One region of the Eubacterium sp. SB2 genome, then DNA from elsewhere that is predicted to be linked to it. Evidence: riboswitches for the same ligand, from Rfam matches in the RefSeq annotation. Region 1 holds a riboswitch; the other holds the start of a gene.
The links. Region 1 has a riboswitch for cobalamin ahead of BN1938_RS06485 (energy-coupling factor ABC transporter permease). Riboswitches for the same ligand answer to the same signal wherever they lie in the genome.

Region 1 (6,255 bases):
AAATAGGCTTCTTTTAGGTCTAAGTCTTTCCGAATAAATCCAATTAGATTAAAAAACATATAAAAGCTCCCTTATGTTTGTGGTTTCAATTTGTTATGTGATATATTATACTGTGAAAGAGGTTCAAACACAACCGGAATATTTCCAGAATATGTCAGTTGCTTACTTAAAATAAACTCTAATATCAGAAATAAACAGTCTGCGGAAGAGGCGGGAGGAAAAGGAATATGAAGAACGGAAGAATGAGTATTCTGCTGTTTGCGGGAACATCAGAAGGAAGAATGCTGGCTGAATTTTTAGGCACGCTGTCTGCGCCGGCCTTCGTCAGTACGGCTACAGAGTACGGAATGGAATGTGTGGAGGGAATTCAAAATATCCAGGTCACAGCGGGACGGATGGACGAAGAGGCGATCTCCGGATTTATCAGGGAGAATCAGATCAGGTTTGTGATTGATGCCACTCATCCCTTTGCGCGCCTGGCCACGGAGAATATACAAAATGCCTGTAAGAGGAGCGGCGCCGGTTATATCCGCTGTCTGCGGGACGCAAGCGGGACAGGCGGCGCCGCCGGTTCTTACCGCAATATGGTAATCGTAAATTCCGTAGCAGAAGCAGTAGAGTTTCTCAAAACACGGGAAGGCCGGATATTTATTTCCACAGGTAGCAAAGAATTAAAGCTGTACACAGCGATCGATCATTACAAAGAACGGTGCTTTGCCAGGGTTCTTTCGACAAAAGAGTCTGTGGAAGAGAGCGTGGCGCTTGGCTTCAAGGGTTCCCACCTTATCGCCATGCAGGGGCCCTTCTCAAAAGAATTAAATACCGCCATGCTGAAATACACAGGAGCAGACTATTTTGTGACTAAGGAATCAGGCAAAGCGGGGGGATTTGAGGAAAAACTGGAGGCTGCCAGAGAGACCGGGGTAACGCTTGTAGTGGTTGGAAGGCCTGCAGAATCAGGGTACAGTGTGGAAGAAATAAAGGAGTATATTCAGAATATTCTGAATACGGAGGGCAAAGGGGTCAGACCCCTCTGCAGAGGGGTCTGACCCCTTTGCCCTCCGTCCTTAAAAAATTACATAAAAAAGAGAAAAAAGTACAAACGGAAGAACGGAAAATCATATACAATGATAGATAGTGAAAATTGCATAATCAGACAATTTATGATAAAATAAAAGAGGTTTTGGATGAGGTGAGTGCATGAAAAACGGGCTGATACATATTTACTGTGGAGATGGAAAAGGGAAGACGACTGCCGCAACAGGGCTTGCTGTCAGAGCGGCCGGAAGCGGTATGAAGGTTCTTTTTTCGCGTTTTCTGAAGAATGAGGATTCCGGAGAACTAAAGATTCTGGATGCCGTGGAGGGAATTACGGTACTCCATATGGACAAATCATTTGGATTCTTCAACACGCTGTCCGACGCGGAGAAAGCAGAGGCGCAGGAGACTTATGCCCGGCTGTGGGATACAGTTTGTGAAAAGGCTTTATCCGGAGAGTATGATATGCTTGTGGTCGACGAGTTTATGGCTGCTTATCATTACGGCCTTATTGATCACGCTAAGTCGCTGGCCTTTTTGGAAAAGAAACCTAAGGAACTGGAGGTCGTCCTGACCGGACGGAATCCGGACGAAAAGTTGATCGGACTTGCGGATTATGTTTCCGAGATCCGGAAAATCAAACACCCCTTTGACCGGGAGATCCGGGCAAGACGGGGAATCGAGTATTAGGGGGAGATACCTCCGATAAAAAGCAGCCAAAAGGGGAATGTTACCCTTTCGGTATATAGTTCAGGTCTGGCATACAATTTAAAAGTAAGCTGTCCAAGTGGAGTATAGAATCTGCAGCGGACGGCCGCAGGGGAAGCAGGTGGGAATCCTGCACAATACCCGTTGCTGTATAGGTGGAATGGTATCCATGATGTCACTGTGAGAATTCTCATGGGAAGGCGGAATACCGTGTTGATGCCTGAGTCAGAAAACCCGCTTTTAAATGGATCTGAATGGTTACGGGGATATGACCGGGTGTTATGCCGCAGATCTCATACGATTTTGTGGTATACCTGGGAGGTATTTCGAGACAACATATCACAAAAAAGGAGAGAGAAACATGTCAAAAAAAGAAAAATTCTTACTCAAGGCAGCCATCGCGTTTGCGCTGATGTTTGCCGTCACACCGGCAGTGAATGCAATGCACATTATGGAGGGGTACCTTCCGGTTAAATACTGCATTGCCTGGGGCGTTATCTGTGTCCCGTTCCTGGTTGCCGGCCTGATTTCCCTGAAAAAAAGATTAAAAGAAAACAGAAAGACCATCACATTGATTGCAATGGCGGGGGCGTTTATTTTCGTGATTTCTTCCCTGAAGATTCCTTCCGTGACGGGAAGCTGTTCCCATATGACGGGCACAGGGCTGGGGGCAATCCTATTTGGTCCGGCGGCAGTCAGCGTACTGGGAATTATCGTGCTTTTGTTCCAGGCGATTCTGCTGGCACACGGCGGACTGACAACACTGGGGGCAAACACATTTTCCATGGCTATAGCGGGACCGCTTCTGTCATTTGGAATCTTTCAGCTCTGTAAAAAAATGAATGTGAACCGAAAAGTATCCGTTTTTCTGGCGGCTTTTCTGGGCGATATCTTTACATACTGTGTGACCAGCATCCAGCTTGCGCTCGCTTACCCATCCGAGGCCGGCGGTGTTGCGGCATCTGCCGTTAAATTTCTGGGTGTATTTGCACCGACCCAGCTCCCGCTGGCAGTAATCGAAGGCATCCTTACGGTTATCATCGTCATCGGCCTGGAATCTTATGCAAAACCGGAACTCAAGGCAATTGGATTTTTAAAGGAGGCAAAATAGGATGAGTAAAAATATGAAAACAGTTATTATTCTTCTGATCGCAGCTGTATTAATTGCAATTGTGCCCTTGTTTGTGAAAAAAGGCGCTGAGTTCGGCGGTTCTGATGACGCGGGGAGCGTCATGATAGAAGAGATTCAGGGGGAATACACTCCGTGGTTTACACCGGTGCTGGAGACCGCACTGGGCGGCGAACTGCCGGGTGAGGTAGAAAGCCTGATCTTTTGTATCCAAACAGGGATCGGGGTCGGCATCATCGCTTTTGTGATGGGACGATTCGTAGAAAGAAAAAAATGGCAGAAAAAGATGGAATAAGATTCCGGGAAGGAAGGCGGCATGATTGTAGTAGATAAGCTCTGTTATCGCTCCAGATTAAGATACGTAAATGCGGGTGAGAAATTTGCATTTTCCATGATAACTCTGCTGTTCTGTGTGGTCAGCCGCTCACTCATCGTTGCAGGCGTGGTGTTTGCAGTCAATACATACCTGACCGTGAAAAAAGGGCGTATAGCAGCGGGACAATACGGAAAGCTGCTGGCGGTGCCTTTTACATTCCTGATATTGAGTACACTTGCGATTATAGTCAATATCTCAAAAGTCCCACTGGATGCTTATGCAATTCCAGTGGGCAGCTTTTTTATCACAGGGAGTTATCATTCCCTTCTATTCGGGATACAGCTGATTGCGACGGCCATGGCGAGTGTGTCCTGCCTGTACTTTTTATCACTCAATACGACGATGACAGATATTCTGGACGTGCTGGCAAAACTGCATTGCCCCGAGATATTGACGGAGCTCATGCTTCTGATCTACCGGTTCATCTTTGTGCTTATGGAGACTGCTTCCGCCATGATGGTGTCACAGAAGTCCAGGCTGGGCAACAAAGATCTGCGGACCTCGGTCAGTTCCTTCGGGAAGATGGGGGCGGGCCTGCTGCTCCGTGCGTTTAAGCGATCCAATGCATTGTATGATGCGATGGAATCCAGGTGTTACGACGGCAGGATCAGAGTACTTGCGGAACATCATCCGGCCAGAAAAAAAGAGGTCGCTGCAATCGCAGTGTTTGAACTAATCCTGCTTGCACTGACAATATGGAGGAGATTCTTATGAATACAGAGGAACAGGATGTCATAATAGAGGCGAGAGATGTCCACTATGCTTATGAAGAAGGCGGCCCACACTCCCTAAACGGGGTAAACCTGAAAATAAAAAGGGGGAAGAAGGTGGCATTCATGGGTGCAAACGGCTGCGGAAAGTCCACTTTTTTTCTATGCTGCAATGGGATATATAAACCGGATAAGGGAATGGTTCTATTTGAAGGAAAGCCGGTGGATTACTCTAAAAAGGGATTGCTGGATCTTAGAAGCAGGGTCGGCATTGTCTTTCAGGATCCGGATAATCAACTGTTTTCGGCAAGCGTGTACCAGGAGATTTCCTTTGGAATCCTGAACATGGGTGTAACGGAAGAGAAAGCAAGACAGGAAGTGGACCAGGTGATTGGCCATCTTGAGATAACACCCTTCCGGGACCGTCCGGCCCATGCCCTGAGCGGAGGACAGAAAAAGCAGGTTTCCATCGCCGACATCCTGGTGATGCATCCGGAAGTCATCATACTGGACGAACCGGCGGCCGCGCTGGACGCAAAACATACAAAGATCGTTAATCAGATTGTAGATGGGCTGGCGGAAGAAGGGATTACGATCCTGATGGCTACGCACGATATTGATTACGCACTGTCCTGGGCTGATGAGATCGTGCTGATGCATGAAGGAAAAGTACTGCGCCATGCGGATCCCGTGACTGTGTGTACGGATCAGGAGGCGCTGGCCATGACCAATCAGGAAGAACCAGCCGTCTTGAAGCTGTTTGAACGGCTTCAGAAAAAAGGGATACTGGGAAGCGGACTGAAGCCGCCTGTGAATATAAGAGAACTTGAACATTATATAGAGGTCTCCTCAAGGGCATAAGAGGCGGAGAAGGCCGATACCAGAGAGAATAGGAAAGAGAGGGAGCAGGAAATGGATAAGATAACAGGTAAGAAGGCAATACTTGTCGTGAGCTTCGGGACGAGTCATCTGGACACTCTGGAGAAAAACATAACGGCAATTGAAAAGCAGGTTGGGGAGTCATTTCCGGACTACAGAATCTATCGTGCATTTACCAGCAAGATGATCAAGAATAAACTGCAGAAAAAGGAAAATATATTCGTAGCGAATGTGAAAGAAGCTATGGAACAGATGGCAGAGGACGGCATAGAGCAGGTCATTGTACAGCCGACTCATATCATCAACGGGATTGAGAATGACAGAATGCTCAGGGACGTGATGGATTACACAGACAGATTCCGCAGGATACGCGTGGGAAATCCGCTTCTTACCAGTGTGGATGACTATAAGAAATCCATTCATGCCATGATGGCGGAGGTCACCCTGGAGGAAGGCGAGGCGCTGATCCTGATGGGACACGGCACAGACCATCATGCGAATTCAGCATACCCGACCCTGGAGTATACCTTCCACTCACTGGGATATAATCAGGTGCTGGTGGGCACGGTAGAAGGCTTTCCTGATCTGAGGAACGTCATGACGAAACTGGAAATCTCCGGAATCCGAAAGGTGACGCTGATGCCGTTTATGGTAGTGGCGGGTGACCATGCGAAGAACGATATGGCAGGGGAGGATGATTCCTGGAAGGCAGAACTGGAGGACGCCGGCTATGAAGTGAAAGCACTGATCCGGGGGTTGGGCGAGATGAAGGGAATCCGCAATATCTTTATCGAACATATTGAAGCCGCTATGTAACAGAGAGAGGAGAAAGGCCATGGAAAAACAGCTGCCAAAGGGCAGGACGCAGGGAAAGACAGTATGGAAAAATCAAAAGCAGCTGCGCTCGGGATATACCACCGGCAGCTGTGCGGCTGCGGCAGCCAAAGCCGCCGCGTACATGCTCCTTTCAAAAGAAGTCATTACACAGGTATCCCTACTGACTCCGAAAGGCATCACATTGTACTTGGACATCGAGCAGATAGACATTGGCCCGGACCGGGTCCGGTGTGCCGTCCAGAAGGACAGCGGGGACGATCCGGATATTACAGACGGCATCTATATCTATGCAGAGGTGAAAAAGACTGCGGATGGGTCCCTTCGCCTGGATGGCGGAGAAGGGGTCGGAAGAGTTACAAAGAAAGGACTTCAGCAGGAGATCGGAGAGGCTGCAATTAATAGGGTTCCCAGGCAGATGATTCTGGGGGCGGTCGAGGAACAGAGAGAGAGGTTCGGCTACAGCAAAGGGCTGGAGATTGTAATCACGGTTCCCGAGGGCAGAAAACTGGCTTCGAAGACATTTAACCCCAGACTGGGGATCGAAGGAGGCATCTCGGTGCTGGGCACAAGCGGGATTG
Region 2 (6,255 bases), on a different contig from region 1:
ATGCTGTGCCATCAAACGACTCAATACGCTGCCCCCGTTACGGACCTCCCTAGTTGACAAGTTTATCTGCCGATTGGATGAACCCAGCGAAATAAAGGGAAGGCTGGCGGCGTTCCCTTTATTTCGCGTCCCCATCCGTCGACAAGTCTAAAGCTTGCCGACTATACTCCAGGTAACTGAAAATGTAAAATAATTTAACATTTCCAGGAAAATATTTTACAGAATTCCAACCAACAGATGATAAGAATTCAATAATCAGCCGATATAATTGCCTTGTGAAATGAAGATAAATAATAAATCTGGAGGTAATTATGAAGAAGATTATAGTAATGGGAATGATAGCGCTGATGACCCTGGGCACACTGACAGGATGCGTGACTAAGGCAAATGCAGAGGAAGGCAGCAGCACATCGGCAAGTGCAGGAGACGAGAATGTAATCAATGTATATACCGCTCTCGAGGACGAGCAGGTGACGGATTATCTGGAAGAATTTAAGGAACAGAACCCGGATGTCACAGTAAATGTCACAAGAGAATCCACGGGTATCATCACATCTAAACTGCTTGCGGAAAAGGATAATCCGGTTGCGGATGTAGTATGGGGCCTGTCGGCTACCAGTCTGCTTGTACTGGCACAGGATGATATGCTGGAACCATACGAACCGGAAGGGGCGGACAGAATCCTCCCGGAATTCAAAGATAGCGCGGATGTACCTTCCTGGGTGGGAATCGATGCATGGGAAACTGCGTTTATTGTAAATAAGGAAGTCCTGAAGTCAAAGGGAATTGATACCGTACCAAAATCTTATGAAGATCTGCTGGATCCGAAGTATAAGGGACTAATCGCAATGTCCAATCCCGCGTCTTCCGGCACCGGACTCTTAACTGTTAATGGAATTCTCAGCCTCTACGGAGATGAGGAAGGCTGGAACTATCTGGATAAGCTTCATGAAAATGTAGCGGTTTATATGCATTCTGGTTCTCAGCCTGCTAAGGCGACAGCAGCAGGGGAATATGGAATCGGCATCTCTTTCGGCTACCGCTGCATTCAGTCAGCAGAAGAAGTGGGAAGCGAGATCTGTGAGGCAGTGTTCCCGTCAGAGGGTTCCGGATGGGATATGGAAGCAAATGCTCTGATTAAAAAGGACAATGAAAAAGAGATATCCAAAAAGTTCCTGGACTGGGCGATATCTGATAATGTTATGAAAAAATATGCAACCAATTATCCGATCGTTGCAACGGGCGCCAGCGATAATATTCCGGAAGGATATTCACAGAATCCGCTGGATCAGCTGATCCCGGATATGGACTTTAACAAAGCGGCAAAGAACAGAGAATCCATTTTGGAAAGCTGGACTGACCGTTACGATTCCAAGAGTGCTCCGGAAGAATAGAGGTAGATCCTATGAGCGTAAGTTTAAAAATCAGTGATGTTTCAAAGGTTTTTGAAAAGAATGTGGCATTGAATCATGTGAATTTACAGATCCAAGCAGGCGAATTCGTCTGCCTGCTTGGCCCTTCCGGGTGCGGCAAATCCACATTGCTGCGCTTAATAGCCGGCCTGGACCGGCCAAGTGACGGGAGGATATACATCAATGACAGAGATGTGACCAATCTTCCGCCGTCCAGAAGAAACTTTGGGATCATGTTCCAGTCTTATGCGCTCTTTCCGAACCTTTCGGCATACGAAAATGTGGCATACGGGCTGCGCAACAAAAAGATAAAAAATAAAGACATCGAAGAGCGGGTTGGGCGCCTTTTTGAGATGATTAAACTGACCAATGCAAAGGACCGCCTGCCGTCACAGATGTCGGGGGGAGAACAGCAGCGTGTTGCACTGGCAAGGGCACTGGCGACAGAGCCCGATTTTTTGCTGCTGGATGAACCGTTGTCCGCGCTGGATGCAAAGGTCAGGATATCTCTGAGGAAAGAGATCTGCAGTATTCAAAAAGAACTGGGTCTAACAACGATCATGGTAACCCATGACCAGGATGAGGCCCTGACCATGGCAGACAGAATCATTGTAATGAATAAGGCTGTTGTGATGCAGGAGGGAACCCCGGAAGAAATCTATGAGCACCCGGAAAATCCTTTTGTAGCGGATTTCATCGGCTCCATCAATTTTATTGACCGTGAAAAGAGCCAGGTATACAATCTGGGCAATTATGAGCGCGTTGCCATACGCCCTGAAAAGATAGAAATAGAAAGAACGGCAGGCAGGGAAAGCCTGCGCGGAAAGATCGCAGACATTGAATTCAGAGGATTTTATAACCGTGTTTCCGTACAGGTAAGCCATGTGGTCTACGGCGATATGGTGCTGTATGTGGATGTGCCTTTTCAGGCGGCAAAAGAAAAGAAATTCAGAGTGGGCGAGATCGTGTTTGTTAATATGCCGCGCGAAGAACTGCTGGGATTTGAATCCGCATAATAAAGCGGGCGGGGCAGAAAATCAGCAGATATATCCCGGGCCCCGCAACGGTTCAGACAAGTATGAACTATTACCCGGGCCCCGTCAATTCCAGAACATCATTTGAAGGAGAAAATAACATAACATGAACCGTATAAAAAAATTAGTAAGGAGTGGAGAGAAGGAAGACATTGTCAGAGGAGCCGCGATTTACCTGGTTATGATTTTTCTGGTACTCTTCCTGGTTCTCCCCCTGTGCACCCTGTTCCTGAAGGCATTTCAGGATAAGAGCGGTGCATTTGCAGGCTTGTCCCAGTTTGCAAAATATTTTCAGAGCAAATCCATGGTTTATTCCATATCACATACTTTTTTTATTGCAGCCGTATCAACACTCATATCAGTGACACTGGCATTTTTCTTCGCCTATTCCCTGTCGAGAAAAAATGTACCGTGGAAAGGCTTTTTCAGATACATCGGAATGATCCCGATCTTTGCCCCCACCATGCTTCTTGGTATCGCATTGATCTACCTGTTTGGAAATAAAGGCATCTTCACCGCACTTGGCTGGCAGGTGCCTTTATACGGCAAGGTGGGGATTATCATCGCCGAAAGCATCTACTGCTTTCCAGTGGCGACAACGATCCTGATGGTGGCATTTTCTGCTGCAGACAACCGTCTGTATGAGGCGGCGGAAACAATGGGCACTTCGGCGATCCGGAAAATGTTTACGATCACCATACCGAACGTCAAGTACGGGCTGATCAGCGCCATATTTGTAGCGTTTACATACAGTTTTACCGATTTTGGAGCCCCCTCGGTTGTGGGCGGCAACTACAACGTACTGGCCACAGACGTCTATAAACAGGTGGTCGGGCAGCAGAACTTTAACATGGGTGCGGTAGTGGGAATCATCCTGCTGTTTCCGGCCGTACTGTCCTTCGCAGTGGACCGGATTACAAATAAAAAGCAGAATGCGGCGATCAGCGCAAAATCGATACCATACCAGATTAAACCCCACAGGCCAAGCGACATGGCGGCAACGATATTCTGTCTCGTGATCACACTGGCTATGCTGTTGTTTTTCGCAGTCGCTCTGTTTGCCTCCCTGATCAAATTCTGGCCCTATAATCTGACATTTACACTTTCCAACTATGATCTGGGGCAAATCTCATCAGGCAGCGGAACCACTGCATTCAAAAATTCCATAATCATAGCGCTCATATCGGCTTTTCTGGGAACTTTCATCACATTCCTGGGAGCATACCTGATTGAGAAAAACCAGAAATTCAAGGTCAGCAGAAGAATTACTTACCTGCTCTCCATCACCCCCCTGGCGATACCGGGAACCGTAGTAGGCCTGAGTTTCATTATGTTCTTCAACGCACCAAACTTCAAGATCCCATTCGCAGACGGCTACGTATTACAAAACCCTTTCCACTTTATATACGGAACCATCTGGATCATCGTACTGGCGAACATGATACACTTCTACTCCGTACCTTTTAGCACCGCCACAACCGCTCTGAAAAGGCTTGACAAAGAATTCGAAACTGTATCCGAATCCCTCGCAGTCCCATTCTACAAGACCCTGCGCCGCGTCACCCTCCCCCTGTGCACGCCCGCAATCTGCGAAATGTGGGTATACTTTTTCGTAAATTCCCTGGTTACCGTATCCGCGGTCGTATTCCTGTTTACCCCCACCGCCCCCATAGCCTCCGTAGCCATAGTAAGCCTCGAAGGCGCCGGTCAGACCGCTCCTGCCGTAGCTATGTGCATGCTCCTCCTCTTCATAAACCTGATAGTAAGGGGCCTTTACGAAGCCAGCAGGCATAAAGGGCAAAAGGCAGGTTTATCATCCTGATGTTTCCGCAAAGCCCAGTCAGAATGTAACAGTTCAGGCAGGCCCGAACTGTTACGTCAGAATACCTGTCCCGCAGCATGTGTATCTGCAACGGGGCGGGTATTCGCGTTATTACGAAAAATATAAGAACTATTTGTAATTTTTTATCAGATCCCCGTTCTTTTATTGACAATTTTCTTATTTCAGGGTATGTTTGTCTGGAAAAACTGAATCATACTATTCATCAAATGCTCGTAAGAGGTAAAAGGGAATCAGGTGAAAAGCCTGAACGGTCCGGCCACTGTATCCAGGGAGTGAAAGCTGTAAGATGTCATTGCAGAATCTTTATTTTGTGAGAAGGCACAGCATGAGCGATAATCTGGAAGTCAGGAAACCTGTTTGACGAATAAGAGAGGAAACTTCCGGTTAAAAGCGTCCTGTCTGAATATTTAAAGTTGTTATGTACATTTTTGAAAACAACTTTATTTGTGTATACCTAATGGATACACATGTATTAGACATTTGCTAATTTCGGGCAGATGTCTTTTTTGTGATATAGGAAATTCCAGAGGAATTTCCTATATCACAAAGATGCACACGCCGCGATAAGGTATATAGCCGCAAAGCGGCATCGCGGCGGCGCGCAAAGTGGTCTAGCCCGTTCTATTCTTATGCAGTTATAAGCAAAATGGAGAAAATGAAGATGGATATCTATGAGGATAGTTTTAAACTATTATTGAAAAGAGGAGAAAAAGTATGAAATTGAGAAACAAACTGATTAGCATAATGCTGGTGCTTGCATTAGGAATGAGTATTACAGCATGTGGAAAAGATGCTTCCGATGCGGATGCAGCAGCCGCGGAAAAGGCAAAGCCGGCACAGGAAGAAGAATCTAAATCTGAGGGGGAATTTCCTTTCACATTAAAAACGCAGGATGATATTGAAGTTACATTTACACACGTGCCTGAAAGAGTAATTGCAGCAAATGCATGCACGGGTGACGAATTAATGGCAATGGGACTGGGAGACAAAATTATAGGCAGGGCATATACAAATTCTAAAATCAACCCGAAGTGGAATGATGAGTATTTGAAGATTCCGGAACTTGCAGAGTCAGCCCCCTCATTGGAGGCAATTCTGGCTGAGGAGCCGGATTTTATTTATGGGCGGTCCAGTGCATTTTCTGAAAAAAATAATACAGAACACGAGACATTAAACGGCTATGGTATCATGTCACTAGCGTCTATTGAAGGGTATACCATCGGTGCAGATGTTGATGTTGTATATGAAGATTTTTATAACCTTGGACGCATCTTTGATCTGGAAGATAAAGCAGAAGAAATCGTAGATGCAATGAAAGCTCAGATCGAGTCGGCAGAAAATGCGGTGAAGGGTCAGGAAACCGTAAAAGTATTTGTTTATGATATGGCGCAAGATGGCGGAGCATATACCTGCGGAAATAATTTTACTGCAAAACTGATTGAACACGCAGGAGGGAAAAATATCTTTTCCGATATGGATAAGACCTGGGCAAATGTAAGCTGGGAAGAAGTAGTGGAGCGTGCCCCGGAAGTTATTGTAATAGACGATTACGGCGATACTTCCTTAGAACAGAAAATATCCGAATTAAAAGAGAATCCGACATTGGCAGCCGTACCGGCAATTGCAAATGACAGAATTATTTCTGTAAATCTTTGCGAGGTATTCGCAAGCTCTATGACGGGGGATACAATTGAAAAATTTGCAAAGGCATTCCATCCGGACTGTTTTGAATGAAAGTGATGCACAGGTATGAAGAATATTTGTATGACTATAAAGAAACATAGCGTTTTAAGCTCGATTATTCTTTGTATACTGCTTATCATTTCTATTATTTTGGCCGTCGGAATCGGGCCGGTTACCATAGACTTTTTTTCCGTCTGGAAAATTGTACTGTATAACATATCCCAGTACATTGGCCTGGAGCATCTGATTTCTATAGAAGAAATGAAAAGCAGTACACAGAATA

Region 2: it holds a riboswitch for cobalamin, as region 1 does, so the genes downstream of both, BN1938_RS15590 (ABC transporter substrate-binding protein) here and BN1938_RS06485 (energy-coupling factor ABC transporter permease) in region 1, are expected to answer to the same signal.

The regions. Positions count from the first base shown of each region.
Region 1 is NZ_LN865151.1:367,001-373,255, forward strand. It holds gene BN1938_RS06470 (GGDEF domain-containing protein) at 1-59, opposite strand, end outside; gene cobK (precorrin-6A reductase) at 228-1,049, shown strand; gene BN1938_RS06480 (cob(I)yrinic acid a,c-diamide adenosyltransferase) at 1,201-1,728, shown strand; cobalamin riboswitch at 1,807-2,003, shown strand; gene BN1938_RS06485 (energy-coupling factor ABC transporter permease) at 2,108-2,857, shown strand; gene BN1938_RS06490 (energy-coupling factor ABC transporter substrate-binding protein) at 2,859-3,170, shown strand; gene cbiQ (cobalt ECF transporter T component CbiQ) at 3,192-3,965, shown strand; gene BN1938_RS06500 (energy-coupling factor ABC transporter ATP-binding protein) at 3,962-4,822, shown strand; gene BN1938_RS06505 (sirohydrochlorin cobaltochelatase) at 4,874-5,656, shown strand; gene cbiD (cobalt-precorrin-5B (C(1))-methyltransferase CbiD) at 5,676-6,255, shown strand, end outside.
Region 2 is NZ_LN865153.1:714,307-720,561, reverse strand. It holds gene BN1938_RS15605 (putative 2-aminoethylphosphonate ABC transporter substrate-binding protein) at 312-1,394, shown strand; gene BN1938_RS15600 (ABC transporter ATP-binding protein) at 1,406-2,428, shown strand; gene BN1938_RS15595 (putative 2-aminoethylphosphonate ABC transporter permease subunit) at 2,553-4,268, shown strand; cobalamin riboswitch at 4,477-4,665, shown strand; gene BN1938_RS15590 (ABC transporter substrate-binding protein) at 5,004-6,023, shown strand; gene BN1938_RS15585 (FecCD family ABC transporter permease) at 6,054-6,255, shown strand, end outside.